Regions from separate parts of the Arthrobacter sp. FW305-BF8 genome, predicted to be linked through region 2. Evidence: riboswitches for the same ligand, from Rfam matches in the RefSeq annotation. Region 2 holds a riboswitch; each other region holds the start of a gene.
The links. Region 2 has a riboswitch for cyclic di-AMP ahead of LFT45_RS05100 (M23 family metallopeptidase). Riboswitches for the same ligand answer to the same signal wherever they lie in the genome.

Region 1 (6,967 bases), 330 kb from region 2:
CGGCCATGTAGGGCCTGCCCGTGACCGGCGTCAGCTGGAACAGGGAGATGTAGCTGCCGGCCACCAGCAGGATGCCGCTTGCAGCGGCGAGGAGGTGCAGGAATCGCTTGCCGAGGTTCGTCGGGGCGGCCCAGAGGTAGGCCAGTGCGAGGCCGGGAACGATCAGGAAGCCCTGGAGCATCTTGGTCAGGAACGCCAGGCCGATCACGGCGCCGGCTGCGGCCAGCCACTTCCAGCCTGCCTTTTCAATGGCACGGGTGGTCAGGTAGGCGGCCAGCACCAGGCACAAGGTGAGCATCGCGTCAGGGTTGTTGAACCGGAACATCAGCGCTGCCACCGGAGTCAGCGCCAGCACGCCGCCGGCGAGCAGTCCCGTCGCGGGTCCGGAGATGCGCTTGACCGTCAGGTAAAGGAGCCCGACGGCCGCCACCCCCATGAGTGCCTGCGGCACCAGCATGCTCAGGGGCGAAAAACCAAAGACCCGGCCTACGAGGGCGGGAATCCACAGGGCCGCCGGGGGCTTGTCCACGGTGATCGCATTGCCGGCGTCGAGGGAGCCGAACAGCAGCGCTGTCCAGTCTTTGGTACCAGCCTGGATGGCTGCGGCATAGAAGGAGTTGGCGTATCCCGTGGCTTCGAGGTTCCACAGGTAGAGCACGGCGGTGAATGCCAGCAGCGCTGCCGCGGAGGGCCGGATCCAGCGCGGCTGGTTTCCTACGAGCAGCCGGGATGCCCTGCCGGTCCGGCGGGTTCGTTCCGGGTTGGAACCTGTGCTGGCACGGGGCGGCGCGGGGTCCGCCGTGCTTGCCGATGGATCTGTTGTCGGGTCGATCGTCTGATCTGTCGTCCGATCTGGGGGAGTGACGGTGGTGCTCATGAGTGCGTCATTTCTGTGGTCGGGGCGGATGACTGCGGGAGGGATGGCTCGGAGGCGGCAGGATCTGCTGGAGCGTTGGTGGAAGATGCGGCGAAATCTGCGGGAGCGTTGGTGGGGGCGGGCCGCCGTCGGAAGACCCACCGCCGGAACAGCAGGAACTTCACGGCGGTGGCGGCGAGGTTCGCGGCGGTGACGGTCACCAGCTCAACCCAGCGGTCCGGCGTCGTGCCTCCTGGAAGCGCGCCGCTGTGGACCAGGGCAAGCGCCCCGGCGGTGAGGGCGAGCCCGATCCCAAAAACGAGCAACCCTTCAAAGTGGTGGCGGGCAACATCACTGTTGCCGGCGATGCCGAACGTGAAGCGCCGGTTTGCGGCGGTGTTGGCCACGGCCGTGGTGAGCAAGGCCAGCAGATTGGCCAGCTGCGGGTCCATCAGGTTGCGGCAGAGGTAGAAGAGGACCAGGTAGGCCAGAGTGGAGGCCACGCCGATGGTGCCGAACCGGACCAGCTGGCCGAACAGGCTGCCGCCCGGGCTCTGTTCCTGACCGCGTGAAGCGGCGGGGAGGGGGCCGCGGGCCAGGGCCGCCCGGAGTTCGGTGACGGGGATGCGGCCGGTCACCATGTCCTTGCTGAGCCGGGCCATGCCGCGGACATCCGCGAGCGCAGTCTGGACGATGTCCACGCTGGAGCTGGGGTCGTCGGTCCAGTCCACCGGCACCTCGTGGACCCTGAGGCCGCACCGTTCGGCGAGGACCAGGAGTTCAGTGTCGAAAAACCAGGCGGTGTCCACGGTATGCGGCAGGATCTGCTGGGCGATGTCGGCCCGGATGGCCTTGAAGCCGCACTGCGCATCGCTGAAGTGGGCGCCCATCAGGGACTGCAGCATGAAGTTGTAGCTGCGGGAGATGAATTCACGCTTCTGCCCGCGGACCACCCGGGAGTTGCGGGCCAGCCGCGTGCCGATGGCCAGGTCCGAGTGGCCAGAGAGCAGCGGGGCCAGCAGTGGGCCGAGCGCAGCCAGGTCGGTGGAGAGGTCCACGTCCATGTAAGCCAGAACGGGCGAGGGCGAAGCCAACCAGACTTTCCGCAGGGCGTTGCCGCGGCCCTTTTCCTCAAGGTGCACCACGGTCACCTCCCGGAGTTCCCGGGCCACCCGTTCGGCCGCCTTGAGCGTTCCGTCGGTGCTGGCGTTGTCCGCGACGGTGATGCGGAACGAGTGCGGGAACGTGCCACGCAGGTAGGCGTGGAGCCGGCGCAGGCACTCCTCCAGGTCGCGTTCCTCGTTGTAGACCGGGATGGTCACGTCCAGAACCGGTACCGCGGTGGCGGTGTCGATGGGCGACCGCCGGCTGTGCCCGCCGAGGGAATGCGCGGGCTCGTGCCCCGCGGTGCGGGCATGAGGGTGCGCGGTGCGCAGCGGAGAGTGCGGCGGGGTTCCGGAGGCCTGGTCTGTGATGGTCATGCCTCAACAGTGGCCGCTAGGGTTATGAGGGTTTTAGGGCCGAGCTGTGCGGGGGCTGTGGACGTGACATCGGCGCTCGCCGGCTGCCAGCATCGGCTGTGGTTGCCGCGTTCGCTGCACCGCGCTGCATTTGTGCACCACTTTGCCTGCGGCAGGAAGAGGGGGGACGCAGAAGGGCCCCGAATCCTTGCGGATCCGGGGCCCTTCGCACTCAGGCGTTCAGCCTAAAGCGGTGCAAAAGTGCTCGTCATCGGCTGGCTTGGCCGGGGAACTCTCAGTACCAGTTGTGGGCGAGGTGCCAGTTCAGCGCACCGCACGGGGAGCCGTAGCGCTCCTGGATGTAGTCCAGGCCCCAGTTGATCTGGGTGCGGTAGTTGGTGCGGTAGTCCGCCCCGGCGGTCGCCATCTTCTCGGCGGGCAGGGACTGGACGATGCCGTAGGCGCCGCTGCTCGCGTTGGTGGCCGTCGTGCGCCATTCCGATTCCTTGGTCCAGAGCCGTTTCAGGCACTGCATCTGGTCTGCGGCCCAGCCGTATGACCCCAGCTTGGTGGCCGCGTAGGCCTGTGCGCCGGCCGGATCATTCAGGGCAACAGGCGCAGCGGCCTTCGCCTTGGCAACGGCGGCAGCCTTCGCGGCGGCAGCCTTGGCAGCGGCCGCCTGGGCAGCGTTGGCCTTGGCAACCGCGGCGGCGTTGGCAGCGGCGGCGGTCTTGGCAGCCGCTGCGTTGGCGGCGGCAGTCTTTGCGGCGGCCGCCTTGGCAGCGGCAGCCTTCGCAGTGGCGGCCTTGGCGGCGGCAGCCTGGGACGAGGACTGCGGAGCGATGGACGCCGCGGACGGGGCAGGAAGCGCGGAGATTAGCGTCTTGTCGAAGTTCAGGGTCTGCCCGGCGTCGGCGGTGGCCGCTGCCGTTGGGGCGGCGGAAGGCGCAGCCTGGTCGGCCGCCTGGCCTGCGGCGCCGACGCCAACGAGCACGGCTGCGGCAGTGGTAAGGACGGCTGCCCGGCGCCCGAAGGACGGAAGGCTTCCGGTCAGGCGGCCCCAAGCCGTCGCAGGCCGAACCGGCTCTGCACGGTGACGGGAAATATTGCGGTCGGACTGCTGGGAGGCGCGATCAGGGCGCGCCTGTGCCTTGAATTCAGACATGGTTGATTGCCTCTCAACACCTGCGGAGTTAGCTGTCGGGTTCGGATGAGGTCATCCGGCCGCACGGAAAATTCACGTGTCGGCTTCACCCCAAGGGCTGATGCGGAAAGCCCGGGACTCTGGTTCCCCCGCCTCTGCCTGAACTAGCGGAATCCGGGAAGCGGCAGAGCTGGGCGTCAATCCGGAGATGCGGCTCTAGTGGCGGCCGCACTCTATCGACCGTACAGGAGGCTTCTGATTAAGTCACATTTAGGTAACGGACATCACGACGACGGCGCGGCGCCTTGCATGGGCAGCCGGACGGCAAATTCCGTCCGGCCAGGCCGGGATGTGACCTCCACTGTCCCGCCGTGTGCCTCCACGATGGACTGCACGATGGACAGGCCAAGGCCGCTGGTTCCCTCGGCCGACAGAACCCCGGCTTCCCCCCGCGATTCGGGGGTGCGGAGGGTTGTTTGGGCGCTAGCGGCACCGGCAATGGAACCCGTCGCCGTTGCGGATGCAGGTGCCGGGGGCGCCTGCGCCGGGGTCACACGTGACGCGTCTGCGCGGGCAAAGCGAGCGAAGACCTTGTCCACGAATTCAGGCGGGATGCCGGCGCCGTCGTCCGTGACCGTAATCACAGCGCTGCCGTCAGCCGACCGCATCACGCCGGTGGTCACCGTGGTGCCGGGCGGCGTGTGCTTGCGGGCATTCGAGAGCAGGTTGACCAGCACCTGGTGCAGCTGCGATGCATCGCCCCGAACGGACACAGGTTCTTCGGGAAGGTCGAGGTGCCACGCCCGGTCCGGTGCCATGACCTTTTCGTCGCTGACGGTCTCGATCACGAGCTGTGTGAGGTCCACGTCGCTGAGCTTGAGCGGCTGCCCGTCGTCGAGCCGCGCCAGCAGCAGAAGATCCTCCACCAGGGCGGTCATGCGTTCTGACTGGCTCTGCACGCGTGCCAGGGACCGCTGGCCGTCCGGAGTGAATTTTTCGGTCATGCGCATCAGCTCGGTGTAGCCGCGGATGGCCGTGAGCGGCGTCCGGAGCTCATGGGAGGCGTCTGCCACGAATTGCCGCACCTTCATTTCGCTTTCCTGCCGCGCCTCCAAAGCATTGGACACGTTGTCCAGCATCTGGTTCAGGGCGTGGCCCACGCTGCCCACTTCAGTTCCGGGATGGGCGTTCGACGGCGGGACGCGGACAGCGAGTGCCACCTCACCGGCGTCCAGCGGCAGGCGCGAGACCTGGGTGGCCACCTCGGAGAGCTGCTCCAGCGGTTTCATGGTGCGGCGGATGAGGACCGTCCCGGCCAGGCCGATCAGCACGAGGCCGCCCAGCGAGACGATGGTAATCGTCCACACGAGGGACGTCAGGGTGTTCTGCTTTTCCGCGAGGGGGAGCCCGGTGACGATGACGTCCCCGTACGGCGCCTGCGCGGCGACCAGGCGGTAGGTGCCTGAGGACAGTGTGCGCTCGACGGGCACGCCGTTGCGGCGGAGCTCCAGGAGGACCTGGTTGTCTGAAGGTGACAGCGAGGCGCGGGTGGAGTCGGCGGCTATGAGACCGGCACTGATGACGGCGCCGTTCTCGATTCGCGCCGTGACCGTGCCGACCCTCTGGCCGCGGGCATCCAATGGATCGGGCCTGGTCCCTTGATTGCCGAGCGGCGGACGGCCGAAGTCGCTGGAGCGGTGGGCCGCATCCGAGAGCTGCTTGTCCAATTGCTGGGTCAGATAGGAGTCCATCGAGGCGTAGCTGAACAGGCCGATCGCGCCGCAGATGGCCACGAGGAGAGCCATCGCGACGAGGACCAGGCGTGTGCGGAGGTGCCAGGTGTCCGCCTTTAGCCAGCGTCGGCGCTGAGTGCGCGCGGCTCCGGAAAGTTTTGCCACGGCCTACTCTGCCGGTTTGATGACGTAGCCCGCGCCGCGGACCGTGTGGATCATGGGCGGGTGCACGGCATCCACCTTCTTGCGCAGGTAGGAGATGTACAGTTCGACGATGTTGGCCTGGCCGCCAAAATCGTAGTTCCATACCCGGTCCAGGATCTGGGCCTTGCTGACCACGCGCTTGGGGTTCTCCATGAGGTAGCGCAGCAGCTCGAACTGGGTGGCTGTCAGCTGCAGCTCGTCGCCGGCGCGGGTGACTTCGCGCGTGTCGAGGTTCAGGACGAGGTCGCCCACCACCAGCTCGGCGGAGTCCATGGCGGCGACGCCGGAGCGCTGGACCAGCCGGTGCAGGCGCAGCAGGACTTCCTCCATGCTGAACGGCTTGGTTACATAGTCGTCGCCGCCCGCGGCGAGGCCCACGATCCGGTCCTGTACCGCGTCCTTGGCGGTGAGGAACAGCGCCGGGACCTCCGGCGCGAAGGCGCGGATCCTGCCCAGGAGCTCAACGCCGTCGAATCCGGGAAGCATCACATCAAGCACCAGCACATCCGGGCGGAACTCCTTGGCGAGCTTCACGGCCTCGGGGCCGTCGGCAGCGATGGCCACCGACCAGCCGGCCATGCGCAGGCCCATGCTCATTAGTTCTGAGAGGCTCGGCTCGTCGTCGACCACGAGCGCACGGATGGGGGATCCGTCAGGGTGGGTCAGCTGGGGAAGGTTGTTGGTCATGGAGTGCGAAGTGGCCATGTGACAACTCTCCGTTCTGGTGTTTAGCCGCCGCTTTGGCAATCCTGTGCGCCAGCTGTGAATCCCAGCGTAGCGAGCTGAAAGGCGCCGCGTACGGATTTTTCAGGTCACAGGCATGGCTCTTGCGCCGCACAGGCCAAACACAGGAAGGCTTTCCAGTCTGGAACGGACACTTCCGCAACCCCTAAGGAGATCGCAATGAGCGGACAGCAGCCTGTACCTGTTCCAGAAACCACACCCCTGCCTCCGGCGCCGCAGCCGGATGGGTACCCATACCGGCCAGGCTGGGGAGGGCCGCCGTCGGCAGGAAAAGTGGGAGGTTGGGCGGCCGGCGGCAAGCACTGGACCATGAAGCGCGGGCTGGTCGTGGCCGGTGCGGCCACGGTTCTGGCCGCTGGCGCAGGAGGCGCCGCTTACGGTTTGGGCAGCAACGCTGCCGCTGCCAGTGGAACGGCCGCAGGGGCCCAGGGCGGGTTGGCGCAAGGTGGAACGCAGGGCGGTTTGAGCCAGGGCGGCACGCAGGGAGGGGTGCCGCAGGATGGCGGGTCTTTGGGCGGTCCGGGCATGCAGGCGCCGGGAGGCGGAACGGTGCCGGGCCAGGGAGACGACTTCGCGCCCAACGGCCTGGGCGGCATGGGCAGCGGCGTTTCGGCGGCCGTCCATTCGGAGTACGTCGTCGAGGAGAACGGGGCGTACGTCACCAAGGTGGCGCAGCTCGGCAGCGTTTCCACCGTAGCCTCCGGTTCGGTCACGGTGAAGAGCGCCGACGGGTTCACCCGCACGTACACGCTCAGCGACGACACGGTGGTGAGCAACATGCTGCAGCGGCGCCAGGAGTCGGCAACCGGCGACCTGACAGTGGCCG
Region 2 (6,967 bases):
GTCACTACCGCCAGCGGTTCATATCCAGCATTCAGAACGAGAGTGCGCATGCACATACCTCTTCACGGCCGCACCCGGCAGAGGCGCGAGGGCCGGCTGCCCTCTGCATGTCCGGGCTATGGATCGACACCATAAGAGTAAACACTCACTAGGCAGATGAGCGAATCGAACACAAGCATCGCCATGGCGTGTCGCCGAAAATTCATGCGGGTGCAAGGCAAAAAAGGACCCCCGCCGTGCTGGCGGGGGTCCTTCCGTAACGCTTGGGGGTCTTAGCCGCCGACGCGGATGAAGACCGGGCCGGAGCCGACGTTCACGCTGAACAGTGCGGTGGTTCCGCCGTTCCAGCCGCCGTGGACGGCCTGGCCGTTGCCGACGTACACAGCGATGTGGGCCAGGCCCATGCCGCCGTTCTGGTAGTAGGCGAGGTCGCCCGGCTGAGCCTCAGCAGCGCTCACGGTGCGGCCGAGGGACAGGTAGCCTGCCGGCCAGCCGTGGTAGTGGACGCCCACAGCTGCGAGTGCGTTGGTGGCCAGGGCGGTGCAGTCCTGGGAGACGCCCAGCTGTGCGTAGGCGGCAGCGGCGATTGCAGCGCCCTTGCCGCTGGCGGCGGTGGTCTTCGGAGCTGCCGGGGCAGCAGTTGCAACGGCTGCCGTGGCCTGGACTGCGGGTGCGGCTTCAGCAACCGGAGCAGCCTCAACAGCGGGGGCCGCTTCCTGGACCTTGACGACGGGCTTGGGGGCCTCGACGACGGGAGCCGGGGCGGTGGAGACAGCGGGCTTCTCGTAGGAGATCGCGATGCTGGACGCAGCGGAAATCGTGGCCGGCGCAGCGGACTGGACCTCCAGCGTGGAGGCCGGAGCGGATTCGCGCTGAACGTTGGTCTCAGCAGCGTTGGCGGCGATGCCGCTGGTCAGGACGAGACCGGAAGCAGCAGCGATAACTGCGGCCTGGCGGCCCACACCACCGGCGTTGTCGCCGACGGCCTTGGCAATGACAGCCAGCGAGTTGGTCTTGGTGACCTCGGCGCGGTGGCGTGCAATGGTCGCACGTGTAGTCATTAAGATTTCTCTCTTTCGTGTTCCACGGACCGCGGTAGCAGGACGTGGGTTATCGACGCGCCGGCATCTTGGGGGTAAGCCGGCCCGTCTCGAATCGGATTTTTAGCGAAGGGTGAAGAAGGAGGACGTGCCCGTGGCGGACACCGCGTGCAGGAGCGTTCCGTCCGAGGGGTTCAGCGCGCTGATCATCATGCCGTTGCCGACGTAGATGCCCACGTGGGCGCCGCCGTTCTGCATGACCAGGTCGCCGGGAGCAGGCGTGGAGGTGGGCTTCATGGCAGTCCACGCGTTGACGCGGGGAATGCTGATGCCTGCCTGAGCGTAAACCCACTGGGTGAAGCCGGAGCAGTCCCAGCCGCTGGGGGTGGTGCCGCCCCAGACGTAGGGGTTACCGATGCCGGTGTACGCGATTGCAGCCAGTCCGGACGCTGCGGCTGAGGCCGCACCATCGGTGGACTTGGCGGTGACGGCCTGGGCCGCACCGGCACTCTCGTCGCTGGCCTGGCCTGCATCGCCCGCCTGGCCCTCATCGCTCGACTGCGGAGCAATGATTTCGGCGACCGGGGCAGCCACCGTGGTGACTTCAGGACGCTCGAAAGAGACAGTGGCGGTGGGCGCGGCGGTCACAGCAAGCTGCGCGGCCTGGGATCCGGTCTCCGAGGAGGCGGAAACACCAATGTTGGCGTCGGCTGCGTTGGCAGGCATGCCAACGCTCAGGATGAGACCTGAAGCAGCTGCGATAACAGCTGCCTGGCGACCTACTGTGCCGGCATTGGCGCTAACCGCCTTGGACACGGAGTCCAATGGGTTCATACGAACCGTTTGCGCGCGGTGGCGCGCGGCATTGTGGCGTGAAGACACGAAGGTAGCCTCTCCCAATGCCTGCGAGGTGAGCTGTCGGATTCGGATGGGAGTGCACCCGGCCACTCGGCTTCCTGGGAAGCTTTTGCGACTTAACCCCAAGGCCTTCTTGCGAAGACCAAAATTGGTTCCCCCGCCCCTGCCAGACGATGTAATGCGAACGGACCTTGAGCGGTGGCAGAGCTAGGCAATCCACTCAAGAGCGTCAACTTCGGAAAAGTTGACGCGGTTTAGACGGTACAGCAGTTTGGAGCTAATGTCACATTCAGGTCACGGCATGTCACAGGAATGAGAGTGCTCACTCGGCTTGGCTTAGAGCCAGCCGGTGGGATCAACGACTTCACCGTTGACCATCACCTCGAAGTGGAGGTGGCAGCCGGTGGAGGCGCCGGTGGTCCCGCTCAGGGCAATCGCCTCACCGCGGGTGACCTTCTGGCCAACCTCGACGCTGGAGGACGACAGGTGGTTGTACGTGGTCTCCAAGCCGTTGCCGTGGTCGATGACCACGCGGTTGCCTCCCCCGTATGGGTGCCACCCGGCGAACGTGACCTTGCCGCTGGCCGCAGCAAGCACTTGCGTGCCGCATTGGGCGGCGAAGTCCTGGCCGCGGTGGAACTCACCGGCGCCGCCGGTGATCGGGCTAACCCGGTAGCCGAACGGCGAAGACTTCACGAGCGTGGTCAGCGGCCCGCCCAAGGTGCCCACCGAGGCCGCACGGCTGATGCTGCCGGCAGACTGGGCACTCAGGAGCTGCTTGAGCTTTCCGTCCGGGTCACCGGTGGTGGAGACGGACGTACGGCTGAAGTCGATCTTCGCTGCCGCTTCCGCCGAGACCTTCGGCTGGGCCGGTGAGGCGGCGGACGCGGACGCTCCTCCCTGATGCTCGTCGGCAGCCAGGACGGGGCTGGTGGCGGGGACGGTAACAGTCAGCAGCAGGCCGGTAGCAGCAAGGGCCACTCCAGCCTTTTGCCCAACACCACTGGCCGAAGCGAAATCCGTAACCTGCCGGAACGGACCCCGGCGGCGGCGCGCCTCGCGCTGAGCGTCCCGGGGACGGTCCGCGGCAATGGCCTCCGCAGGGCGCGGCTCAGGAGCGGGACCGGACGCGCGGCGGCGGCCCCGGGCATTCTGCATGGACAAGTACTGCTTCCTCTCTGGATAGCCTGCGAAGTTAGCTGTCGGATTCGGGTCAGAGAGTTCGGACCCGGCCCGCCATAACAAGCCATTCCGGCACAGGGGTATCCCGGGAGGATTCCTTCTGCGGAAGAGACTTGCTGCTGCGGACTTCACCCCAAGGCTGTAGAAACAGCCGGTTGTGGTTCCCCCGCCCCTGCCAGTGGGTGACTCGTGCTACTGATCTGCTGGCAAGGTTCGGCTCCAGATCAGGTAACGCTTTTGCATCGGCGTTGCTGTTTAACTATAGGCGATTAAGAGGCGCAGTAATAATTCCGTTATATTCGCTGTGCAAAAGTGGTAGGTCATCCTGCCTGCAGATGTCAGACAGGACGCCGGCGTCAGGCGGAGCTGCGCTTTCGGCGCTAACCGACCCGCACGAACACGTGCGCCGCGACTTCCGGCGGCAGCTCGAGGGCGCCCTCGAACCCGGGTACGCGGACAGAAATGTACTCCCCCACACGTTCGAGCGAGACGGCAGCGCCCGGCCGGATCCCGCCTTCATCCAGCTGGACCAGCAGCTCCGGCTCCACCTGGATGGGTTCTGCCAGGCGGCTGACGGTGACCTTGGATTCCGGACCGTAGCCGGCCATGGCATCGAGCAGGTTCACCACGCCGTCGGAGAACGAGCGGGCGGGCTGGCCCCCGAGCGCCGCCAGGCCGGGGATGGGGTTGCCGTACGGCGACTCGGTGGGATGGTCGAGCATTTCGTAGATCCTGCGCTCCACCCGTTCACTCATGACGTGCTCCCACCGGCAGGCCTCGTCATGAACGTAGGCCCAGTCAAGGCCGATGACGTCGGCGAGGAGGCGCTCGGCGAGCCGGTGCTTGCGCATCACCTCGGTGGCGCGCTTCCGGCCCACTTCGGTCAGTTCGAGGTGGCGGTCACCGGAGACGACGACGAGGCCGTCGCGTTCCATCCTGCCGATGGTCTGCGAAACGGTGGGGCCTGAGTGCCGGAGGCGTTCGGCGATGCGTGCCCGAAGCGCCACGATGTTCTCTTCCTCCAGCTCCAGAATGGTGCGAAGGTACATCTCCGTGGTGTCGATCAGATCCGTCATTCAGCTCAGCTCCTCGAGCCCAGTATTCTTGTCCGTCCCACCGTACCGCGGGTCCGCCGCACCGGGATCCGGCAAGCTGCAGCGGCGGTCGCGTATCCGACGGCGGCGCAGCACCGGCTGTGTGCCCGTACGTCCAGTGCCAGCTTAGCCTATTTTGAATTACTCCGGATAATCTGCGCGGTGGGTGGCGGGCCTGTCTCAGTGACTGGACTATGACGGGTGCGTGTTCCCGCCGTATCCGCGCTTCGGGCAGAATAAGGAGGGTCTTCGTGGCGGTCATGGTTGCCTGCCGGCCATCGCCCCGACCCAGCCGAACCGCACTTCCATGCCGAAAATTGGAGCCATTGTGAGCGACACCAGCATCACTATTCCCGCAAACCTCCTGCCCAAGGACGGACGGTTCGGCGCCGGTCCCTCCAAGGTCAGGCACGAGCAGATCGAGGCCCTCTCCGCGGCCGCCACGACGCTCCTGGGCACGTCGCACCGCCAGGCCCCCGTGAAGAACCTCGTGGGATCCGTCCGCGAAGGCCTGAGCACCTTCTTCCGTGCCCCCGAAGGCTACGAGGTTGTCCTCGGCGTCGGCGGTTCCACGGCGTTCTGGGACGTCGCCAGCTTCGGCCTTGTGGAACAGAAGGCACAGCACCTGTCCTTCGGCGAGTTCGGGTCCAAGTTTGCCGCGGCAACGAACAAGGCGCCGTTCCTCGCGGAGTCCTCCATCATCAAGTCCGAGCCCGGCACCTGTCCCGCCCCCAAGGCCGAGGCGGGCGTGGATGTGTACGCCTGGCCGCAGAACGAGACCTCAACGGGTGTCGCTGCGCCCGTCCAGCGGGTGAACGGCGTCGACGAGGGCGCACTGGTGCTGGTGGACGCAACCTCGGCTGCCGGCGGCCTCGATGTCGACGTGACCCAGACGGATGTCTACTACTTCGCGCCGCAGAAGAACTTCGCCTCCGACGGCGGGCTGTGGCTAGGCCTCTTCTCCCCGGCTGCGCTGGAGCGGGCTGAGCGCGTCAAGGCCAGCGGGCGCTGGATCCCGGACTTCCTGGACCTGAAGACCGCCATCGACAACTCCAAGCTGAACCAGACGTACAACACCCCGTCCCTGTCCACGCTCGTCACGCTGGATGCCCAGGTGCAGTGGCTGAACGCCAACGGCGGCCTGGACTTCGCCGCCGGCCGCACGGCCGACTCGGCTGGCCGCATCTACAAGTGGGCGGAAGCCTCCGAATACGCGACGCCATTCGTTGCCAATGCGGCCGAGCGCTCCAACGTCATCGCCACCATCGACTTCGACGACTCGATCGATGCCGCCGCCATTGCCAAGGTGCTTCGCGCCAACGGCATCGTGGACACCGAGCCCTACCGGAAGCTGGGACGCAACCAGCTGCGCATCGCCACCTTCGTGGCCATCGAGCCTTCGGATGTCTCCGCCCTGCTGGAGTGCATCGACTACGTGGTGGGCGAACTGAAGAAGTAACCACCGGCGGGGAGTTTTTGTGCAGATAATCGGGGTTCGAAGGCCTTTTGGCCCCATTATCTGGACAAAAAACTCTTTGCTTAAAGTTCGACGGCGTCGTCCAGGCTTGTGGCCGGACGGCGCCGTCAGTGGTTGCAAACCATTACTCGTTGTGATTAGTCGCGTTCGTGGGCGTCGGGCTCTGCTTCGACGCTAGGCGCTGCTTCAGCGTCAGTCGCTGTTTCGACGTCAGACTCTGCTTCGACGTCAGTCCCCGGCCCGGCGTCGGGCTCTGTTGCAGAGCCCGTGGACGCCTCCCCCGGCGCTTCCTGCTCGTCCTGCTCCTGCTCGTCCTCCGGGCGTACGCGCTCGGCCCACGGCACCCACTCCGGGGCGAGGATCGAGTCTTCGGACGGCAGCAGGCCAAGCTCGTTGACAGTGATCACCTTGGAGCGGGAGTTGCGGGTCAGGACGGCATACCACTGCCAGCCGAGATACCCCGGCAGCCGTGATTCGAAAAGGTGCGTCACCACGCGGTCGCCCTCGGTCCGGGCGGCCAGGTGGTCCCCGATTTCGGATGCCTTCGCGATGCCTTCGATGGCGGTCCGGGCCGCGTCCACGGCAGCGGCCAGCACGGCGTCGGGCTTCCCCATCCGCCACACCGGGACACCGGTGCGGCGCTGGGGTGCCTTGGGTTCCACCTTGGATTCGGCCTGTTCAGGTTCCGGGTTCATCGGGAGGCCTAGGCGTCCAGCTCGTCGGCAACCTTACGCAGGGCAGCGGCAATGGCCTTGCCCTTGTTGCCGTCCGGGTACTTGCCGGACGACAGCGTGCCGGACAGGTTGTCCAGAACTGTCACCAGGTCCTGCACCAGCGGGGCAAGATCCCTCGCGTTGGGGCGCTTGGCCTTTGCGATGGACGGAGTCTTGTCGAGGACGCGCAGGCCGAGGGCCTGGGCGCCCTTGCGTCCGTCTGCGACGCCGAACTCAACCCGGGTGCCGGCCTTCAGTTCCGTAACTCCGGCGGGCAGCGCCGACTTGGGAAGGAACACTTCCTGTCCGTCCTCGCCTGCGAGGAATCCGAAACCTTTATCCTTGTCGTACCACTTGACCTTGCCGGTAGGCACCTAATCAACCTTCTTCGTTCTGACGTTCTGGGACATGGCCGGCCGTCACCGCATCCGCACTGATGTGCGGGTTCAGGGTATGACTGCCTGGTCCATGTTGGTCTGTTCCTTCAAGGTTATCCTGACTGTCAGGCTAATCCCGCTTTGAGGCGCGGCCGCGGCACTGCTGTTAGCGTTACGTTCATGACATCCGCGCGTATCCGGCGGCCACTGATGGCCGCCGCAGTGC
Region 3 (6,967 bases), on a different replicon from region 2:
CCGGCGCAGCCGTCCGGCCGCTCCGCCTGCCCCCGGAGATCCTGAGGCAGCCACCACCGGTTCGTGCAATGCCTGCCGGGCTGCCCGGAACGAGCCACCGGACCCCGACCCATCCAAGCACTGCTACTACCTATACCTCGGAGGCGCGCCCATGAGCGGACACGACCACTCCCACGGCGGCGACGCTGCCGGCAACCGTGGCAAGCTGATCATCGTCTTTTCGATCACGTTCGCGGTGATGGTCGCCGAGATCATCGGCTCCGTGCTCACCGGCAGCCTGGCGCTGCTGGCGGACGCCGGGCACATGTTCACCGACTCGGCCGGGCTGCTGATCGCACTGATCGCCGCGTCGCTGGCGCTGAAACCGGCCACGCTGAAGCGCACCTGGGGATACAGGCGGGCCGAGATCGTCGCCGCCGCCGGGCAGGCGGCCCTGCTGCTGGGCGTGGGCGGCTTCGTCATCGTCGAAGGCATCCGCCGGCTCTTCGAGCCCCCGGAGGTGGGCGGATCCACGATGCTGTGGTTCGGCATTATCGGCCTGGCCGGCAACGCCATCGGCCTGATCGTGCTCGCTTCGGGCCGGCACCATAACTTCAACATGAGGGCGGCGTTCCTCGAGGTCCTCAACGATGCCCTCGGCTCGGTCGCCGTGATCGCCGCCGCGGTCATCATCGCCCTCACCGGCTGGACCCGGGCAGACGCCGTCGTGTCCCTGCTGATCGGCGCTTTGATCATTCCCCGCACCCTGAAGCTGCTGCGCGAGACCACCGATGTGCTGATGGAAAACGTGCCCCGCGGCCTGGACCTGGCCAGGGTCCGTGAACACATCCTGGCCCTGCCCCATGTGATCGACGTCCACGACCTGCACGCCTCCCTCGTCGGTTCCGGAACCCCGGTCCTCTCGGCCCACGTCACCGTCCAGGATCACTGCATGCGTGACGGACACGCCGCGTCCATCCTCGCGGACCTGCAGCGCTGCGTCGCCGAAGACTTCGACGTCAGCGTCGAACATTCCACCTTCCAGATCGAACCCGCCGCCCACCGAGACCAGGAAAGCATGCCCCACTGATGACACCAGCACCGACCGCCCCCACACCCCCAGATCCCCGGAAACCTGCCGGCACGGCCAGGAAAGTCCGCCTCGTGCTGTGGACACTGCTCGCCTTCATCGCCGTCGCCGGAGTGATCGGGTACGCCGTCGTCACGGCCACCAAACCCGCCCCCACCGCCGCGGCGCCGGCCGCCGACGCCCAGCTCGTCCGCGAGGACAGCCACGCGATCACCACACCGGCGACAGAGAAAGCACAGCTCGTGGAGTTCCTGGACTTCGAATGCGAGTCCTGCCGGGCGGCCTACCCCCTCGTCGAAAAGCTGAAAAAGGAATACGGGGACCGGATCACCTTCGTCCACCGTTACTTCCCCATCCCCTCCCACCGCAATTCCGGCACCGCCGCCCTCGCCGCGGAAGCCGCCGCCCAGCAGGGCAAGTACGAGCAAATGGTCGCTAAACTGTTCAACACCCAGCCGCAGTGGGGCGAAAAACAGGACTCCCAGGCCGCCCTGTTCCGTTCTTTCGCGCAGGAACTCGGCCTGGACCTGGCCAAGTACGACGCTGCCGTCGCCGACGAGGCAACGAAGGACCGGATCCGCAAAGACATCGCCGACGGCAAGGCACTCGGTGTTTCCGGGACGCCGACGTTCTTCCTCAACGGCGAAAAACTCACCCTGGACACCGAAGAACAGTTCCGCCAGTTGCTCGCGGACGCCGCCAAATAGGGGATACTGGCCTGTTCCAAGCCAGAGCCGGGTGGAAACCGGGCCAAGGGCATCCAGGCCTCCCCGCTCCCTGTCACCAATGGAAGATCAAAACTGATGAAACAACATCCCAGTCCAGGTTTTCGGGCGCTTCTCCGGCTGGCCGCTGCGCTGGCCACCCTGGTGTCCGCGTCTGTTGTGGCTGCGCCGGCCATGGCGCACGATAGCCTGTCATCGACTGCGCCGGCGCAGGATTCGGTAATCACCGCGGCGCCCGCAACGGTGTCCCTGACGCTGTCGGAACCTCCCATTAATTCCGAGAGCCTGAGCCTTAGTGTCATCACGGTCAAAGACGGCGGCGGAAAAACGGTCAGCAACGGGAAGGTGACCGTGGATGGGCCCAGGTTATCGACCGCTGTTGCCACCGGGAGCCCCGGGAAGCATACCGTCCTGTGGCGGGCCGTGTCCTCCGACGGTCACCCGATCGAAGGAACATTCTCCTTCACGGTGAAGCCCCCCGCTTCCGTGGCCACGGCGCCAGCGGCTTCAGCCGCACCATCTCCGGCCACGGAGACTGCGGCCCCGACAGCAGGCGCCACCACCCCTGAGCGGGTGGCGCCGCCGGATAACAGCAATGCCCCGCTGACACTGGCCATCGCGGGGGCGCTTCTGGCCCTCGCGATTGGCGCAACCGTTTTCTTCCGCAGGCGTCACCGGAACGACAGCGTCTGATCCGGGAAGCGGCCGGTCCCGTTGAAGCGGGACCGGCCGCTTCCGTCAGGGCCGTCCGGTGACGGCGGCCTGGCCCCGGCGGCCGCGGACTGTTCTGAGAACAACGCCCCCGACCGAGGCGCAGGCCATCACGATGAAACAGGCGACGCCGGCGTTGAACAGCACGGGGGTGAACCAGGGCAGCGGAGCTGATGAGTCAGCCGCCGTGATCAGCGACGCCCAGTAGCCGGCAGAACAGGCAATCCAGAGGGTCCCGGCAGCCGCTGCCGCCCAGGACAGTTTGGAGAACCACGGCCCGGTGGCACGGTAGGAGAACGCCACGGCGATCAGCACAACGCCGGCCGCCGCCAGCAGCTGCGCGCCCAGCAGGTACGGCCCCCCGACAAGCCCGACCGGGATGGCGAGGCCGCCGAGGAGGATCAGACGGCGGGCACCCAGCGGCATCCTGGCCGCGGCGGGGGCCGCCACCGGGTGTGACTGCGGGCGGCCTGGGGATTCAACTGGCACTTCTTGTCCTAACGTCCCGGCAAGGGGTGTGGGGCCGTTCTGCGCTGCGGAACGGTCGGGTGGGCAGGCACCAGATCCCGGACCAGAACAGGCTGAGGGCCGGTGAGCCGCAGCCCCCAAGGCAGCGGCTCACCGGCCCACAGTATCGGGCGCTCTACGCGCCCGGGCGGACGAACGTGACCGGGCCGGTCGCGGTCAGCCAGGACAATGGATGAACAATGGTCTCGTTGACACCGTTCATGCCCCCGCTGAGGACCTTCCCGCCGCCCACGTAGATACCCACGTGTCCGGGCTGGACCACCATGTCCCCGGGCTGAGGGGTGCCGACGACGCTGCCGTAGTTCATGAACTGCATCGGGGCAAGGTCACCGACGGGGATGCCGGCTGCTCCCAGAGCTTTTTCGACCATGGCTGTGCAGTCCTGGGTGATGCCCAGCTGCGCATAGGCAGCAGATACCATCGCCGCGTTGACGCCCGCCGCCGCGGGGGCAGGGGCCGGCGCGGCCTTGGCCTGCACGGACACTACAGGCTGTGCCGGCGCCTGGGCTGCAGCTGCGGGCTGAACCTGGACGGGCGCAGCGGCAGGCTCAACCGCAGCCGCCTGAGGCTCAACGGCCGGGGCAGCCTCAGGGGCCTGGTCAACAACGGGGGCAGGCGTGGAGCTGACGGCCGGGCGCTCGAAGGAGATCCGGACATTCGAGCCTGCGCTGACTGCTCCGGAAGCCGGGGCGGCCGCTTCCGGAGCCGCGGCCGGCACCGCTTCCGGCTGAGCCGGGGCGGCCGCGGCGTTGGCAGCAATACCGCTGGTCAGCACGAGGCCGGACGCCGCGGCGATCACGGCCGCCTGGCGTCCCATGGTGCCCGTGTTGGTCGAGACTGCGGATGAGATGGCGGCGAGCCGGCTGGTCCGTGTGGGGGTTGCGCGATGGCGCGCGACAGCTTGACGTGAAGACATGACAAAGGCCTCTCCCAGAGCCTGCGGGGTTAGCTGTCGGATTCGGATGGGAGACACCCGGCCGCACGAACACCCCGCATGAGTGCGGAGGTGGCGCGCGGCTTCACCCCAAGGCCTGCTTAGCGAGCAGGCCGCATAGTGGTTTCCCCGTCTCTGCCGGACGATGTATGCGAACGAATCCCGGGCAGCGGCAGAGTTAGGCAATCTGCACGGGAGTGCCCGCTATCGGAGAGCACAGGCACGCGCTACACGATAGCGTGTATCCACGGCCATGTCACATTAGGGTAACGCCCGTTTCTGCGCCGGCCGACAAGCCCGGGCGCTTCCCCTTTTGCAGAAGCGCCTCCCGGGCGCGGCTGTTGACTAACGCCATTCCGATGCGGGAGCACGGATAGCGGAGCCCGCGTAAATGCAGATCAGTTAAATCCCCGCGCGCCTTCCTGGATGGGCCCGGCGATGCGGGTCCACGCCAGAGGCTGCCAGAACAACCAGCGCCGTGATGCCGAGATCGAACAGCGCGGCGGAGAATTCAGGGAGGGACGGGGAGAGGATGCTCAACCAGAACATCGTTGTAGAGGCTGCCCACGCACCCCCGCAGAGGGACGCGAGCCACCGCTTCCCAACCATTCGGCGAGAAGCGAGCATCCCGCCAAGGCCGATGAGCGCGATGAATCCCAGGTAGAACAGGACCGTGGCAAATGAGGCCGATGATGAGCGCCCATCGGCGTGAGCGAGGACGCTCACCCAGTAGGCAACCGTTGCCGCGATCCACGCTGCACCCGCGGCGGCCGTCAGTGAGACCCTGCTGGCGGACCCTGTGCGCGCCGTCCGTACGAGGGCCAGCAAAATGAGGTAGGTAAGGTAACAATCTGCATGATCGTGAAGAAATGCCCGCTTGCAAGGCCAACGGCACCGCACAGCACGCCGGTGAGGACCAGGCCCGGTGTGGAGAGCGGCTGCCTGCGTGTCGAACCGCGGGCAGCCGCTGCCGCACGGTGCTGATCTCCCGTTCCAGCGCCGGCCGTCATGATGCTCTGGCCTTCCCGGTCTGCTTCATGCTGGTTTCGCGGGAGCGGCAGTGTCGGGCTGGTTGCGCCCTCCTGGTGCTCCCTCACACACCCCACGCTCCCAACGGAACCTTGGGGAAACCTGCAGATCTGCGGGGGCGGTCCTGCGGGGGCCACCATGCAAGGATTTTCCAAGGCGTGGCCGCCAGTCTTGGACCAGCACCGGCGCCGATCCCCCTCACGCAACGGCACGCCTGTCCGGCAGCAGCGGTGCCGGAGGAGGACGTCATGTCGATCGTGATGCGGTTCGGCTCGGCCGCGGTACTGCTTATCGCCGGAGTGCTGGCACTGGTATGGGCATACAGGTACGGTGGCGGCGCCGACGCGGGCGCGGTGGATCTGACTGGCCCGGTGGTGCGGTGGGGCCTGCCGGCGACCAAGCTCGTCCTGAATGTCGCCGCCGCGTGCACAGTGGGTCCCCTCGTGTTGGCCGCGTTCGCCTTGCCTGCCCGGGAGCCGGCCCGCAAAGCGGCACTGCGGCTCGCCGGCTGGTCCGCGGTCCTCTGGTCCGCCAGCGCTTTCGTCTACACCGGTGCAAACTTTCTGTTCATCGCAAACCGGCCGGTCTCGGCAGGTTTCGATGCGGCTTTCATCGTGTACCTGACCACCATTGATGCCGGCCGGGCAGGGATTCTCACCGCCGCGGCGGCAGCCGCAGTTGCGTGGTGCTGTTTCCGGCTGGTCAGTCCGGGAGCTCTCGCCGGCACGGTGCTGCTGGCGTTTTCGGGGCTCGTGCCGCTCGTGCTGAAGTCGCATGCGGCTGGCGGGGGCGGCCACGCTGACACTACCGCAGGGGTTGTTGTGCACTCCTGGGCGGCGGCTGTGTGGGTAGGCGGGCTTGTGGCCCTGGTGCTCCTGCGCCCCCTGCTGCCCGGAACCCGGCTCGCAACGGCCGTACGGCGGTACTCGACGCTGGCTCTGGTGTGTTTCATCAGCCTGGCAGGGTCCGGTGTGCTGGCCGCCCTGGCGCAGATCAACACCCCGGCCGATGTGCTCAGCCCCTACGGGGTCATCGTCGCCGTGAAGACGGGGGCCTTCCTGATCCTGGGGCTTTTCGGTGCACTTCACCGCCGCCGTGTCCTGGCCAGGCTCGACCGGGATCCGCACGCGCGGCGGAGCTTCACGGTCCTGGCCATAACGGAGCTCGCCGTCATGGGGGCTGCCTCCGGCCTGGCTGCAGCCCTGGCCCGGACCGAAACTCCGGCCGGGGCGGGCGCGACGGGGACGCCGCTTCCGGGGCCCGGCTTCTGGGAATACCTGTCACGGTTGTCGGTGGATCCTCTCTGGGCGCTGGCATGCGGCTTCGCTGCCTTTTTCTATCTGGCCGGTATCCGACGGCTTCGGACAGATCGCAGGCGTTGGCCGCTGCACCGCACGGTTTCCTGGATAGCCGGAGTGGCTCTCCTCTTCGCAGTGACCAACGGCGGTCTGCGGATCTCTCAGGAATCTTTTTTCAACTCCCAGGTTCTGGCCCAGATGACGCTGTCCGCCCTCGTCCCGCTGCTGCTCGTCGTGGCGTGTCCGCTGACCCTGGCACGGCTGACCATCAGGAGCAGAACAGACGGCAGCATAGGCGTGAGGGAATTTTTGAACGGCACCGTCCAGCGCCTGGTCATCGCGCCAGCCTCGGACCCGATCGGCGCCGCCTGCGCGCTGGCTGTTGCACTGTTCGTCCTCTACTCCACGCCCCTGCTGGAATGGTCAGCCAGCGGACAAATCGCCTATGCGGCTGCCGCCGGGATCGCCCTGCTGTCAGGATGCCTGTTCACGTCGGCCCTCTTGGGGGCAGGCGCCGGCAGCGGAAAGCACTCGTCCGCCAACCTTGCACTGGCCGGCGCCGCCGTCCTGTATGCGGTCCATGGATGGCGGTCCGGAATCCGGGACCTCGGGGCGAACATCTCCGGGAACGACCCGGGCGCCGCGCCTTTTTACGGCGCTCCTTGGGAGAGTC
Region 4 (6,967 bases), 880 kb from region 2:
ATCGGGCTGATCGGCACCGCCTCCACCACTTACAACGATCCCTACAACCTGGCGCGCAGGTTCGCCTCGCTGGACCACATCAGCGGCGGCCGGGCCGGCTGGAACGTGGTGACAACGGCCGGCGAGGCCGCAGCGCGGAACTTCTCGCTGGAGGATCAGCCCGCACACTGGCGCCGTTACGAGCGCGCCGCAGAGTTCCTGGACGCCGCCAGGAAGCTCTGGGACAGCTGGGAAGACGACGCCGCGGTGGGGGACAAGGTGGCCGGGATCTGGGGTGACAGCTCACGCGTCCATGCCGTCAACCACACCGGCCGCTACTTCCGGATCCAGGGTCCCCTGGACGTGCCGCGATCACCCCAGGGCCATCCGGTGATCGTGCAGGCAGGCTCTTCCGAAGACGGCAAGGACTTCGCCGCCCGCTACGCCGAGGCCGTGTTCACCGCGCAGCAGACACTGGCCGAGGCGCAGCGCTTCTATGCCGACCTGAAGCGGAAGACCGCCGCCGTGGGCCGCAACCCGGAACACATCAAGATTCTGCCGGGCATTGTTCCGGTCATCGGCTCCACCGAGCACGAGGCGCGGCGGCTGGAGAAGCAGCTCGATGAGCTCATCCATCCTGAGCATGCACGGAAGCAGTTGGCCGGAGTCCTCCGGGTTTCACCCGAATCCCTGCCGCTTGATGCGCAACTGCCCGAGGACCTCCCGTCGGAGGATGCCATTGAGGGGGCCAAGAGCCGGTACACCTTGATCGTGGAGCTCGCCCGGCGCGAGCGGCTCACTGTCCGGCAGCTCATCGGCAGGCTCGGCGGCGGCCGCGGGCACCGCACCTTCTCCGGGACGCCCGAGCAGGTGGCGGATGCCATTCAGGAGTGGTTCGTGAAGGGCGCGGCGGACGGCTTCAACATCATGCCGCCGGTGCTGCCCTCGGGCCTGGACGCCTTCGTGGACCACGTCATCCCGATCCTGCGGGCCCGCGGGCTGTTCCGCCAGCAGTACACGGGGCACACGCTGCGCGAGCACTACGGGCTGCCGCGGCCCGCGAGCGGATTTGCCCCTGCTGACTCCGCTGAACCGGCCGCCAGGGAACTCGCGGTTAACACCGCGGTTTAGGCTTCCTGCTTCTCCTGGAGAGGCTTCTGTTCCTGCAGGGGCTTCCGGGCCAGCCAGGCGGCGACAATTGCGCCCGAGATGTTGTGCCAGAGCGAGAAAACTGCTGAGGGCAGGGCCGCCAGCGGGGTGAAGTGGGCGGTGGCGAGCGTTGCCGCCAGGCCCGAGTTCTGCATGCCGACCTCGAACGCGAGGGCCCTGCGTGCCTTGTCGTCGAGGCGGCCGAGCTTGCCGGCCAGGTAGCCGAGGCCAAGGCCGAATCCGTTGTGCAGCACCACAGCCAGGAACACGATGCCGCCGGCCGCCAGGATCTTGCTGGCGCTTCCCGCCACCACTACCGCCACGATGAGGGAAATAACGACGGCGGATGCCCAGGGGAGCGCCGGCAGCGCCTTCGCGACGAGCTTCTTGAGGAACAGCCGGGCCAGCAGGCCCGCGATCACCGGCAGCAGCACGGTCTTGACGATGTCCAGCACCATGCCGCCGGCGTCGATGGTGAGGAAGGAACCGGCCAGGAACAGCACCAGGACGGGGGTGACCACCGGGGCGATGAGCGTGGATACGCTGGCGACGGCGACGGACAGGGCCACATCGCCCTTGGCCAGGAAGGCCATCACGTTGGAGGCCGTGCCGGAGGGCGCGCAGCCCACTAGGATCAGGCCAACTGCCAGTGAGGGCTCCAGGTGGAGGAGGGTGGCGATCGCCCAGCCGGCCCCGGGCATGATCACGTAGTGGGCCACGATGCCCAGCACCACGGCCCACGGCCTGCGGGCAACCGCGGTGAAGTCTGGTGGCGTCAGCGTCAGGCCCATGCAGAACATGATGATTCCCAGCAGGTACGGGACCGCCGGGCCAAGGGGCTTGAAGGCGCCGGGAAGCAGGAACCCGGCGATGCCGGCTGCGAGCACCAGAAGGGGAAAGACGGTCACCGCGACGCGCGCAATTTTCGCTTCCGCAGCGAGGGCCGGGTTCAGGGGGGCAGCGCCGGCCTCCGTGGCCGAGGGAGCGGTTTTGGGGTCTTTTGTTGCCTCAAGCATTCAATAATGCTGGCACCGGACCGCCGTGACGGCCAATTCATGACTGATGTCAGACAAATGTGTCGTACTGGCAAAATTCTCTGCCGCACAGCGCGACCCCGGGCGCTCCCGGTGCGATACTGGATTGCACTGGATCGGATTCAAGGGGACGGAATGATCCTAGACACGGCAACACTGCGGATTGCCTTCGCGGCGATGGCCCTGGTTCTGGCGCTGCTGTTCTACTTTTCCACCTTCCGCAGCACCCGCTCGCCCTACAGTGCCTGGTGGTGCGCGGCCCTGCTCCTGTTCCTTTCCGGCTCGGCGGCCTTCCTCCTGAACGGCACGGCGCAGCAGGTCTGGGCCAATCCGCTGGGCGACTTCCTGCTGGTGTCCGGCGCGGCAGGGGTCTGGGCCGGCGCGCGTTCCCTCCGGAACCTGAAGCACAACATCTGGCTGTCCGTCGCGCTGCCGGTCATCACCGCCGCCGCCGCCGCGGTCGACAATCCGGGATCCAATACGTGGGCCGGTGGTGCTGTCTTCCTCGCGTCCATGGCTGTGCTGATTGGCTTGGCCTCGCATGAACTGTGGCGGCTGGAACCGGGGTACTCCCGGGTCAGGATCCCCATGGCCATCGCGGCAGGCGGAGTGGCATTCTTCTATTTTTGCCGCCTGGTGGTGTTCCTCATCGAAGGGCCAAGCGGTCCCGTCTTTGCAACCTACTTCGGGTCCGCGGTGACCACGATGGTCACGATGGTGCTGCTGGTGGTGGTTTCCTTCAGCATGGCGGGGCTGAGCACCGAGCAGCAGACCCGGGCGCTGCGCACGGTCGCCACCCAGGACGGGCTGACGGGCCTCCTGAACCGCGGTGCCTTCGTGGAGGCGGCGGCCGAGGAGCTGGAACGCAGCAAGGCTGCAAACAGCGGCGGGTCGCTGATCCTGGCAGACCTCGATCACTTCAAGTCAGTCAACGACACCTTCGGCCACGCGGCGGGCGACCTTGCACTGCGGGCCTTTGCCCAGGCGTGCAGCGCATCGGTCCGGTCTACGGACCTTGCCGGGCGGTACGGCGGCGAGGAGTTCATCCTCCTGCTTCCTGGCGCAGGCCCCAAGAGCGCTGAAATCATTGCGAGGGAAATCAGCAGGAGGCTGGCAGAGCAGCACATCCCCGAACTGCTGCGGATGCCGACCGTCAGTTACGGCATTTCCACCTACAACGCGGCAACCGCCGACCTCGACGAGGTCATCGCGGCTGCCGACGTCGCTCTCTATGAAGCCAAGTCACAGGGGCGGAACCGCACGGTCAGGGGCTGAGCCGGCACCGGATCCGGAATGCATGGGGGACAATCCGGACCCGGCGATCCTGACTCGCAGCCGGAGCCTGCGGTCTTTCATCAGGCATAGACAGTGTGTTCCCTACTCCTTGTAGAAAGGTGGGAGCACCTTGGGGGGTGGCCGTGTTCCGCCGCCCCCAAGGCAGCGGAACACGGCGGTTTCTCAGCTCTGCTAGCCCGCGCGCACGAACGTGACGGGACCGGTGGCCGTGAGCCAGGACAGCGGGTGGGCCATGGTGGCGTTGATACCGTTCATGCCGCCGCTGATGACCTTGCCGCCGCCCGCGTAGATGGCCACGTGGCCGGACTGCACAATCATGTCGCCGGGCTGCGGGGTGGAGACGACCCGGCCGTGGCTCAGGAACTGCATCGGCGCGAGGTCACCCACACGGATGCCGGCGGCGCCGAGGGCCTTCTCTACCATGGCGGTGCAGTCCTGCGTGATGCCGATCTGCGCGTAAGCGGAGGCCAGCATGGTGGCGTTGACGCCTGCGGCGGCCTTGACGGGGGCCTTGGCCGCGGGAGCCGCAGCCTGGACGGTGACCTTCGGTGCGGGCGCAGGTGCGGCCGGCGCGGTTGCAACCTTGGCTGGCGCAGCGGCCGGGGCTGCCGTGACGGGGGCGACAGGCGCCGCAGCCTTCTTCACAACCGGCTTTTCGACGACGGGCGCTGCCACTACCGGAGCGGGAGCCGACTTAACCGCGGGGCGCTCAAAAGCAATCTTGACGCTGGAGGCGGCGGTGAGGGGAGCCTGGAACTGTCCAGCCGTCGCGGGGGCGGCGGCGGGAGCCTTGGCCTGCTGGGCCGGAGCGTTGGCCGCGTTGGCTGCGACGCTGCCGGTGAAGGCCAGGCCGGATGCTGCAAGGATGACCGCAGCACGGCGGCCAGAAATAAAGCGGAACGACATGAAGAAGCCTCTCCCGATGCCTGCGAGGTGAGCTGTCGGATTCGGATGGGAGGCACCCGGCCGCGGTCCTGAGCGTGGTCAGGAACTGTGCGGCTTCACCCCAAGGCCCACTTCAAGCGGGCCGAAAAGTGGTTTCCCCGTCTCTGCCGGACATGGGTATTCGAATGGTTCCTCGGGCTGCGGCAGAGTTAGGCAATCAGCGCGGGAGTGCCTCGTCGGTGAAGGAGGCACGTTTTCCACCGTACGGGAGGCTTTTCCGAATGTCACATTAAGGTAACGGGGCCGTGTCGCTTCCCGCCATGCTGATCCGCGTCAAGTAAAGGGAATGGGCGCCATGAAGTGATAATGCTCACTCTGCGGCGTTAAGCTTCCCCGCCAGACGTTCCCGCATCTGGATGCTGGCTGAATTGAGGCCGATGAGTTCCACCTCCCGGCCATGCCTGCGGTACTTCTCCGTGACCGCGTCCAGCACGGCGATAGTGGAGGCATCCCAAAGGTGTGAGGCGTGCAGATCGATGACCACTTTGTCGATGTCAGGTTCGGCGTCGCGGGCGTAGTTGAACTGCGTGTAAAGGTCGTTGGAGGAGGCGAAGAACAGTTCGCCGTCCACCGTGTAGGTGGCTGCAGTCCGGCCGTTGAGCTCCACTTCTGTCCGCTCCACGGTGGCGAAATGGGCCACCCGGCGGGCGAACATCGCCATCGCCGCTAGCACCCCGACGCCGACGCCGATCGCCAGGTTGTGAGTGACCACCACCGTGCCCACCGTGATGAGCATGACGGCGGTTTCCGACTTGGGCATCCGCTTCAGGGTGGCGGGCGCAACCGAGTGCCATTCGAAAGTGATGGCGGAGATGAAGATCATCACGGCTACGAGGGCGGCCATGGGGATGAGGCCCACGATGTCGCCCAAGGTGACTACCAGCACCAGCAGGAAGACACCGGCGAGGAACGTGGACACCCGGCTCCGTGCGCCGGAGCCCTTGACATTGATCATGGTCTGCCCGATCACGGCGCAGCCGCCCATGCCGCCCAGGAACCCGGTGATGATATTGGCCACGCCCTGGCCCCAGGATTCGCGGGTCTTGTTGGAGTGCGTGTCGGTGATATCGTCCACCAGCTTGGAAGTCAGCAGGGATTCCAGCAGCCCTACGAGCGCCATGGACAGCGAGAACGGGGCGATGGTCTGGAAGGTTTCCCACGTCAGAGGCACCTGGGGGATGAACAGCGTGGGCAGGCTTTCCGGGAGCCGGCCCTTGTCCTGGACAGTGGGGACGTCGATGCCGGCGAGCACGGCGAGGACCGTCAGGAGGACGATGGCCACCAAAGGTGACGGCACCGCCGTCGTAATCCGGCGGAAGCCAATCACGATCAGCAGGCCCGCGGCGACCAGCGGATACACCGCCCAGGGAACCCCGATCAGTTCCGGCAGTTGGGCCATGAACACGAGGATGGCCAGCGCGTTCACGAAGCCCACCATCACCGAGCGAGGGATGAAGCGCATGAGCCGGGTGACGCCCAGGACGGCGAGCAGGATCTGGAAGATCCCGGCGAGGATCACCGCGGCGATCAGGTGGTCCAGCCCATGGCTGCGCATCAGCGGCGCGATTACCAGCGCGACGGCGCCTGTCGCGGCCGAGATCATGGCGGGCCGGCCGCCAACGAAGGAGATGGTCACCGCCATGGTGAAGGAGGCGAACAGTCCGATCCGGGGGTCCACTCCGGCGATCACGGAAAATGCGATGGCTTCCGGAATGAGGGCGAGGGCCACCACCAGTCCGGCGAGGGCCTCGGTCTTGAGGCGCCGCGGGGAACGGAGCGTGGCCCGGACGGACTGGAGCTGTTCGGGCTTCATGAAAACTCTATTTCTTCGTCTGGCGATAGCGCTCGATCTGCTTCAGCCGCCGCAGGAGGCTGTCGCGCCGCGGGTGGGGGACGGCGTCGGGCGCCTCGGCGGTGAGGTCGATGTGTTTGGTGCCGTACTGCCACAGCAGGAGGTCATCCAGCAGGCGGTCCGGGCCGGGGGAGTAGCGGTGGTCCAGGGCCCTGCGGACCTCGGTGATCCGGTTGGCGCTGAGCAGCCCGGCAAGCTGGACGGTCTGCTTGAGTCCGTGGGCCGCCAAGAGTTCGGCTGCCCATCCCCAGTCGTCATCCACTTTACGGTCAACGTGCGGGAGCAGGGTACGCCACACGTCGCGGATGCGGTTGGGGGTGAGCTGCGCCGCGCCCTCTCCGTCCAGGTCCCAGTAGCTGCGGACCTCCTCGTAGCGTTCGTGCAGGTCGGCGAAGGCCGTCTCCACCGTCTCCAGCATGGCGGCGGTGGCGGTGAACTGGCGGTCGAAGTGCGGCGTCCACGCCCGCGGGTCCTCGGCCTTGAACCGGATGTCGTGCTCGATCTCGCTCCAAGCATGCGCGAACACCGTGCGGATCTGGCATTCGAAGAAGTAGCTGCCGTTCGGCGGGACGTCGGCGTTGAAGCCCTGCTGGTAGTTCTTCACGACATCGTTCTGGATGGTGCGCAGGATCAGGTGCCGGCTGGAGTAGCCGTAGGTTCCGGACTCGATCGAGCCGATGTCCTTTTCCCTGTCGCCGCGGCAGTCGAAGAG

Region 1: linked by a shared signal. The riboswitch ahead of LFT45_RS03725 (hypothetical protein) and the one ahead of LFT45_RS05100 (M23 family metallopeptidase) in region 2 are both predicted to bind cyclic di-AMP.
Region 3: linked by a shared signal. The riboswitch ahead of LFT45_RS22845 (NlpC/P60 family protein) and the one ahead of LFT45_RS05100 (M23 family metallopeptidase) in region 2 are both predicted to bind cyclic di-AMP.
Region 4: linked by a shared signal. The riboswitch ahead of LFT45_RS01145 (NlpC/P60 family protein) and the one ahead of LFT45_RS05100 (M23 family metallopeptidase) in region 2 are both predicted to bind cyclic di-AMP.

What each region holds. Positions count from the first base shown of each region.
Region 1 is NZ_CP084561.1:805,601-812,567, forward strand. Features, by position in the region: gene LFT45_RS23240 (ArnT family glycosyltransferase) at 1-877, opposite strand, end outside; gene LFT45_RS03720 (glycosyltransferase) at 874-2,337, opposite strand; gene LFT45_RS03725 (hypothetical protein) at 2,612-3,481, opposite strand; cyclic di-AMP (ydaO/yuaA leader) riboswitch at 3,485-3,640, opposite strand; gene LFT45_RS03730 (HAMP domain-containing sensor histidine kinase) at 3,745-5,358, opposite strand; gene LFT45_RS03735 (response regulator transcription factor) at 5,362-6,102, opposite strand; gene LFT45_RS03740 (hypothetical protein) at 6,415-6,967, shown strand, end outside.
Region 2 is NZ_CP084561.1:1,136,284-1,143,250, reverse strand. Features, by position in the region: gene LFT45_RS05115 (HNH endonuclease) at 1-50, opposite strand, end outside; gene LFT45_RS05110 (NlpC/P60 family protein) at 273-1,061, opposite strand; gene LFT45_RS05105 (C40 family peptidase) at 1,164-1,856, opposite strand; cyclic di-AMP (ydaO/yuaA leader) riboswitch at 1,927-2,098, opposite strand; gene LFT45_RS05100 (M23 family metallopeptidase) at 2,235-3,056, opposite strand; cyclic di-AMP (ydaO/yuaA leader) riboswitch at 3,068-3,309, opposite strand; gene LFT45_RS05095 (metal-dependent transcriptional regulator) at 3,461-4,156, opposite strand; gene serC (phosphoserine transaminase) at 4,503-5,633, shown strand; gene LFT45_RS05085 (DUF3027 domain-containing protein) at 5,789-6,346, opposite strand; gene LFT45_RS05080 (cold-shock protein) at 6,355-6,738, opposite strand; gene LFT45_RS05075 (hypothetical protein) at 6,922-6,967, shown strand, end outside.
Region 3 is NZ_CP084562.1:117,107-124,073, reverse strand. Features, by position in the region: gene LFT45_RS22865 (cation diffusion facilitator family transporter) at 152-1,069, shown strand; gene LFT45_RS22860 (DsbA family protein) at 1,069-1,776, shown strand; gene LFT45_RS22855 (copper resistance CopC family protein) at 1,873-2,487, shown strand; gene LFT45_RS22850 (hypothetical protein) at 2,533-2,994, opposite strand; gene LFT45_RS22845 (NlpC/P60 family protein) at 3,149-3,949, opposite strand; cyclic di-AMP (ydaO/yuaA leader) riboswitch at 3,954-4,131, opposite strand; gene LFT45_RS22840 (cytochrome c oxidase assembly protein) at 5,245-6,967, shown strand, end outside.
Region 4 is NZ_CP084561.1:251,802-258,768, forward strand. Features, by position in the region: gene LFT45_RS01130 (LLM class flavin-dependent oxidoreductase) at 1-1,110, shown strand, start outside; gene LFT45_RS01135 (bile acid:sodium symporter family protein) at 1,107-2,144, opposite strand; gene LFT45_RS01140 (GGDEF domain-containing protein) at 2,298-3,437, shown strand; gene LFT45_RS01145 (NlpC/P60 family protein) at 3,630-4,364, opposite strand; cyclic di-AMP (ydaO/yuaA leader) riboswitch at 4,368-4,533, opposite strand; gene LFT45_RS01150 (SulP family inorganic anion transporter) at 4,714-6,216, opposite strand; gene LFT45_RS01155 (GTP pyrophosphokinase) at 6,224-6,967, opposite strand, start outside.